Regions from separate parts of the Streptomyces sp. SudanB5_2050 genome, predicted to be linked through region 3. Evidence: predicted binding sites of a transcription regulator. Region 3 holds the regulator's gene; each other region holds the start of a gene.
The links. Region 3 encodes HrcA, which represses chaperone genes, less so after heat shock. Its sites were predicted from a motif close to TTNGCACTCNGNNNNNCNGAGTGCNAA; they were not measured.

Region 1: the regulator HrcA is predicted to act here: its motif matches at 1,129-1,155, upstream of groL (chaperonin GroEL).
Region 2: the regulator HrcA is predicted to act here: its motif matches at 696-722, upstream of groES (co-chaperone GroES).

Annotation. Positions count from the first base shown of each region.
Region 1 covers NZ_OZ186760.1:3,583,047-3,585,308, forward strand. The annotation lists gene groL (chaperonin GroEL) at 1-966, opposite strand, end outside; gene ACFZP7_RS15885 (cold-shock protein) at 1,285-1,488, opposite strand; gene ACFZP7_RS15890 (MoaD/ThiS family protein) at 1,896-2,171, opposite strand; gene thrC (threonine synthase) at 2,168-2,262, opposite strand, start outside.
Region 2 covers NZ_OZ186760.1:4,738,097-4,740,358, forward strand. The annotation lists gene ACFZP7_RS21275 (polysaccharide deacetylase family protein) at 1-624, shown strand, start outside; gene groES (co-chaperone GroES) at 869-1,177, shown strand; gene groL (chaperonin GroEL) at 1,324-2,262, shown strand, end outside.
Region 3 covers NZ_OZ186760.1:2,702,157-2,704,418, forward strand. The annotation lists gene dnaJ (molecular chaperone DnaJ) at 1-713, opposite strand, end outside; gene hrcA (heat-inducible transcriptional repressor HrcA) at 714-1,730, opposite strand; gene ACFZP7_RS12085 (MBL fold metallo-hydrolase) at 1,918-2,262, shown strand, end outside.

The DNA of each region.
Region 1 (2,262 bases), 880 kb from region 3:
GACGACCTTGCGGGCGCGGCCCAGGAGGTCCAGGGTCGCGTTCTCCAGCTTGAGGCCGACCTCCTCGGAGATGACCTCGCCGCCCGTGAGGATGGCGATGTCGCCGAGCATGGCCTTGCGGCGGTCGCCGAAGCCCGGGGCCTTGACGGCGACGGACTTGAAGGTGCCGCGGATCTTGTTGACGACCAGGGTCGACAGGGCCTCGCCCTCGACGTCCTCGGCGATGATCAGCAGCGGCTTGCCCGACTGCATGACCTTCTCCAGGAGCGGGAGCAGGTCCTTGACGTTGGAGATCTTGGAGTTGGCGATCAGGATGTACGGGTCGTCGAGGACGGCCTCCATACGCTCCATGTCGGTGGCGAAGTACGCCGAGATGTAGCCCTTGTCGAAGCGCATACCCTCGGTGAGCTCCAGCTCCAGACCGAAGGTCTGGGACTCCTCGACGGTGATGACGCCTTCCTTGCCGACCTTGTCCATGGCCTCGGCGATCAGCTCGCCGATCTGGGTGTCGGCGGCGGAGATGGAGGCCGTGGAGGCGATCTGCTCCTTGGTCTCGACGTCCTTCGCCTGCTCCAGCAGGGCGGCGGAGACGGCCTCGACGGCCTTCTCGATACCGCGCTTCAGGGCCATCGGGTTGGCGCCGGCCGCGACGTTGCGCAGACCTTCCTTGACCAGGGCCTGGGCGAGAACGGTCGCCGTGGTCGTACCGTCACCGGCGACGTCGTCCGTCTTCTTGGCGACTTCCTTGACCAGCTCGGCGCCGATCTTCTCGTACGGGTCCTCGAGCTCGATCTCCTTGGCGATGGAGACGCCGTCGTTGGTGATCGTGGGCGCGCCCCACTTCTTCTCGAGGACGACGTTGCGGCCCTTGGGGCCGAGCGTCACCTTGACGGCGTCCGCGAGCTGGTTCATGCCGCGCTCGAGGCCGCGCCGCGCCTCCTCGTCGAACGCGATGATCTTGGCCATGTGAAGTGGTCCCTCCAGGACTGGGGGTGATTCCTTCGGACCGCGCCCGCGCCCGCGACGGACGGCTCGCCGGCCTCGTGGTTCCTTCCCCACCCGGCCCGCGGGCCTCACCGACCCGGTCCTTCGTTGTCACTCTCACCTTCAGAGTGCTAACGCCAATGATTAGCACTCGCCCCCATCGAGTGCAAGCGCCTCCGGGGGATCCGACCCCTCGGTCAGCCACCCGCGAACAAGGGACGGGCAGGCCGAAGGGCCCGCACCCCGGCTGGGGTGCGGGCCCTTCGGAGAAGAACCGTTCGCTTGCGGTGGCCGAACGTCTCAGGCGCTGAGGCGGACCATGTCGGCCTGCGGGCCCTTCTGACCCTGCGAGATCTCGAACTCGACCCGCTGGCCTTCTTCGAGGGTGCGGTAACCGTCCATCTGGATCGCGCTGTAGTGGACGAAAACATCCGCACCACCGTCGACCGCGATGAAGCCGTACCCCTTCTCCGCGTTGAACCACTTGACGGTGCCCTGAGCCATGCCTAACTCCCCTATTACTGGCCCTTGCACAGATCCACACTTCGCGGACCCGGGTCAGACCTCACCCCCCAACGACTGGGGGCGTGCGCCGGAACGCGTCGACCGCGGCTGAATGTATCTGTCCAACTGCCGTCTGCAACAGGTCAATCGGACGAGAAATCTGGACGCACCCGGCCCGGAATATGGCGAACTTTCGCCTGAATTCGGGTCAAGTCGGGTGACGCAAAGGGCACAAAAGCCGCGAAATACGCTCACACTTTGGCTGCATCTTGTCGGACGCAAAGCAGGAATTCAGGGATCCGGATCTGTCGATCGGGAGCGCGTTCCCCAACTCTACCGCGCTCAATCACATGGAATTGCCCCCTCCGTTTCTCTCACGGAGGGGGCAATGGGCACTACGAGGCGTGTCAGCCGCCGGCGACCGCCGGGATGATGGAGACGCCCGCGCCGTCCGGCGTCGCGGTCTCCAGGCCCTGCTCGAAGCGGACGTCGTCGTCGTTGACGTAGACGTTGACGAAGCGGCGCAGCTTGCCCTGGTCGTCCAGGACGCGGGCGGCGATGCCGGTGTGGTTCTTCTCCAGGTCGGCGATGACCTCGCCGAGGTTGGCGCCGTCGGCGCTGACCTCGGCCTGCCCGCCCGTGTAGGTGCGCAGGATGGTCGGGATACGAACGGTCACGCTCATGCGAGGCCAGCCTCTCGGAAGGAGTCCAGGTTGGGTCGGATGGTGGCGGTGAGGCCGGTGCCGGCCACCGCGTCGAGGGTCTTGAGGCCGT
Region 2 (2,262 bases), 2.0 Mb from region 3:
GGCGCGGAGCCCGCCCGGGGCGGCGAGCGGGGGCAGCGTCTGCCGCCCGTCGTGGACCACGTCCGCACCACCGACCCGGTCGTCTTCCTCACCTTCGACGACAGCGCCGAACGCGACCCGCACTTCGCCGACCTCGTCCGCGAACACCGCATCCCGGCCACCCTCTTCCTCACCGACACGGTCGCCGGACCGGCCTACGGGCACTTCGCCCGGCTGCGCGCGGTCGGCGCGAGCATCCAGAACCACACACTCGACCACCGCTCGCTGCGGGGCCTGCCCTACGCGGGCCAGCGCGCCGAGATCTGCGGCCAGCAGACCAAACTCAAGTCCCGCTTCGGCGTCCGGGCCCATCTGCTCCGCCCGCCCTACGGCACGTACGACACCGCCACCCTGCGCGCCGCCGCCGACTGCGGCATCACGGCCGTCGTCCTGTGGCGGGCGGCCCTGGGGGACGACGGCGACCTCACCTACACCCGCGGCGACCACCGGCTGCGCCCCGGTGACATCGTCGCCGTCGATCCCGACCACCCCACGGGCACCGGTCTGAGCGCCCGCACCGAGACCCTGCTGGAGACGATCGAGGAGCAGGGGCTGAGGGTGGGGCGGCTGGGGGACTACCTGTGACTCCCGGAGCCGGCGCGGGGCGCCTCCGCGGACCGGCGTTCAGCCGAAACCTCGCCGACGCGCCGTCGGCATTGGCACTCCGCTTGACCGAGTGCTAATCGCGGTCATAGTCTCGGGTCTGGCACTCCCCCTAGGAGAGTGCCAACACAGCGACGGGCAGGTCCGGCACCCGCGACGACGGATCGACCTGGTCGCCACCTCAGACAGTTAACCCCGTGAGATCTCCGAAGGGGGAGGTCGGATCGTGACGACCGCCAGCTCCAAGGTTGCCATCAAGCCGCTCGAGGACCGCATCGTGGTCCAGCCGCTCGACGCCGAGCAGACCACGGCTTCGGGCCTGGTCATTCCGGACACCGCCAAGGAGAAGCCCCAGGAGGGCGTCGTCCTGGCCGTGGGCCCGGGCCGCTTCGAGGACGGCAACCGTCTTCCGCTCGACGTCAGCGTCGGCGACGTCGTGCTCTACAGCAAGTACGGCGGCACCGAGGTGAAGTACAACGGCGAGGAGTACCTCGTCCTCTCGGCCCGCGACGTGCTCGCGATCGTCGAGAAGTAGAAGCAGCGCTTCCCTGTAGCACTTCACTTCATCGAAGCACCTTGCTTTCCAGCTGCGCCCCTGGCTCCCGCGACCTTAAAAAGCCGGGCGTCGGGGGCGCAGTTGCCGTATAACCCCAAGATTTCCGGAAGAGGGCTCACGCTCCCATGGCGAAGATCCTGAAGTTCGACGAGGACGCCCGTCGCGCCCTCGAGCGCGGCGTCAACAAGCTTGCCGACACGGTGAAGGTGACGATCGGTCCGAAGGGCCGCAACGTCGTCATCGACAAGAAGTTCGGCGCCCCGACCATCACCAACGACGGTGTCACGATCGCCCGCGAGGTCGAGATCGAGGACCCGTACGAGAACCTCGGCGCCCAGCTGGTGAAGGAGGTGGCGACCAAGACCAACGACATCGCGGGTGACGGCACCACCACCGCCACCGTCCTGGCCCAGGCGCTGGTCCGCGAGGGTCTGAAGAACGTCGCCGCCGGTGCCTCCCCGGCGCTGCTGAAGAAGGGCATCGACGCGGCCGTCGCCGCCGTGTCCGAGGACCTCCTCGCCACCGCCCGCCCGATCGACGAGAAGTCCGACATCGCCGCCGTGGCCGCGCTGTCCGCCCAGGACCAGCAGGTCGGCGAGCTGATCGCCGAGGCGATGGACAAGGTCGGCAAGGACGGTGTCATCACCGTCGAGGAGTCCAACACCTTCGGTCTGGAGCTGGACTTCACCGAGGGCATGGCCTTCGACAAGGGCTACCTGTCGCCGTACTTCGTGACGGACCAGGAGCGCATGGAGGCCGTCCTCGAGGACCCGTACATCCTCATCAACCAGGGCAAGATCTCCTCCATCGCCGACCTGCTGCCGCTGCTGGAGAAGGTCATCCAGACCAACTCCTCCAAGCCGCTGCTGATCATCGCCGAGGACGTCGAGGGCGAGGCCCTGTCGACCCTGGTCGTCAACAAGATCCGCGGCACCTTCAACGCCGTCGCGGTGAAGGCCCCCGGCTTCGGCGACCGCCGCAAGGCGATGCTCCAGGACATGGCCGTCCTCACCGGCGCCACCGTCATCTCCGAGGAGGTCGGCCTCAAGCTCGACCAGGTCGGC
Region 3 (2,262 bases):
ACCTCGCCCTCGCCCGCGAGCTGGATGCGGGTGCCGTTGTCGACACCGGCCGGGATCTTCACGGTGAGGGTGCGGCGGGAGCGGATGCGGCCGTCGCCGGCGCACTCCGGGCACGGGGTCGGGACCACCGTGCCGAAGCCCTGGCACTGGGGGCAGGGCCGCGAGGTCATGACCTGGCCCAGGAAGGACCGGGTGACCTGCGAGACCTCACCGCGACCGCGGCACATGTCGCAGGTCTGGGCCGAGGTGCCCGGGGCGGCGCCCTCGCCGTTGCAGGTGTTGCAGACGACGGCCGTGTCGACCTGGATGTCCTTGGTCGTGCCGAAGGCCGCCTCGTCCAGTTCGACCTCGATGCGGATCATGGCGTCCTGGCCCCGGCGGGTGCGCGAGCGCGGTCCGCGCTGCGACGCCGTGCCGAAGAACGCGTCCATGATGTCCGAGAAGTTGCCGAAGCCGCCCGCGCCGAAGCCGCCGGCCCCGCCACCGCCCGCCGCCTGGGACAGCGGGTCGCCGCCGAGGTCGTAGACCTGCTTCTTCTGCGGGTCCGACAGCACCTCGTAGGCGGCGTTGATCTCCTTGAACCGCTCCTGGGTCTTCGGATCGGGGTTGACGTCCGGGTGCAGCTCGCGCGCGAGCCTCCGGAACGCCTTCTTGATCTCGTCCTGGGACGCGTCGCGGCGCACGCCGAGTACGGCGTAGTAGTCCGTGGCCACCTACGACTCCGCCAGGATCTGTCCGACGTACCGTGCCACTGCGCGTACCGCTCCCATCGTTCCCGGGTAGTCCATGCGGGTCGGACCGACCACGCCGAGCTTGGCAACCGCCTCGCCGCCCGAACCGTAGCCCACCGACACGACGGACGTGGAGTTGAGTCCTTCGTGGGCGTTCTCATGACCGATACGGACGGTCACGCCCGGATCCTTCGCCTCGCCGAGCAGCTTGAGGAGCACGACCTGCTCCTCCAGTGCTTCGAGCACCGGCCGGATCGTGAGGGGGAAGTCGTGCCCGAAGCGGGTGAGATTGGCGGTGCCGCCGATCATCAGCCGCTCCTCGTTCTCCTCGACCAGCGTCTCCAGGAGAGTGGAGAGCACGGTGGAGACCGTACCCCGGTCCTCGGCCTCGAAGGCCTCCGGGAGGTCCTCGACCAGCCCCGGCACGTCCGTGAACCGCCGGCCCGCCACCCTGCTGTTGAGCCGCGCCCGCAGGTCCGCGAGGGACGCCTCGCCGAACGGTGCCGGGCAGTCGACCATGCGCTGCTCGACCCGCCCGGTGTCCGTGATCAGCACGAGCATCAGGCGCGCGGGCGCCAGCGAGAGCAGCTCGACGTGGCGCACGGTCGAGCGGGTCAGCGACGGGTACTGCACGACGGCGACCTGCCGGGTGAGCTGCGCGAGCAGCCGCACCGTGCGGGCCACCACGTCGTCGAGGTCGACGGCGCCCTCCAGGAAGTTCTGGATGGCGCGGCGCTCGGGCGCGGTCATCGGCTTGACGCCGGCCAGCTTGTCGACGAAGAGCCGGTAGCCCTTGTCGGTCGGGATGCGTCCCGCGCTGGTGTGCGGCTGGGCGATGAAACCCTCGTCCTCCAGGGCCGCCATGTCGTTGCGCACGGTGGCCGGGGAGACGCCGAGGTTGTGCCGCTCGGTGAGGGCCTTGGAGCCGACGGGCTCCTCGGTGCCGACGTAGTCCTGGACGATCGCGCGCAGCACCTTCAGCCTGCGTTCACTGAGCATCGCGCACACCTCCAGAAGTCGTCCGCCCGTTGTCCTGCCCGTGTGTCCTGGCACTCACGGCGCGCGAGTGCCAGACTTCCCCGGCCCAGTGTACGGCTGTGGGGTACGCCCACGGCAAGGCCGGTCACCGGGCCGGTCGCCGTCGCCGACGCGCCCTCGGCCCGCGTGCCCCGATAGCGTCGCGGTCATGAGCGCGACTTGGGAAGAGCTGGGGTGGGAGCGGCTGGCCCCGGGGGTGGGGCGGTGCCGGCTGCCGGGGTGGGACTGCACGGCGGGGCTGGTCGTCGGCGCGGGCGCCGCGCTGCTCGTGGACGCCGGGTCGAGCCTCGGCGAGGGCGCCCGGTTGCGCGCGGCGGCGCAGGCGCTCACCGGTCACCGTGTGACGCATCTCGCGCTGACCCACCCGCACTTCGACCACGTCTTCGGCGCGGCGGCCTTCGCGGGCGCGCAGGTGTACGGGGCGGTGGGCACGGACGGGATGTTCGCGCGGGGCGGACACGGGCGGGAGGCGCTCCGCGCGGACGCGGAGGCG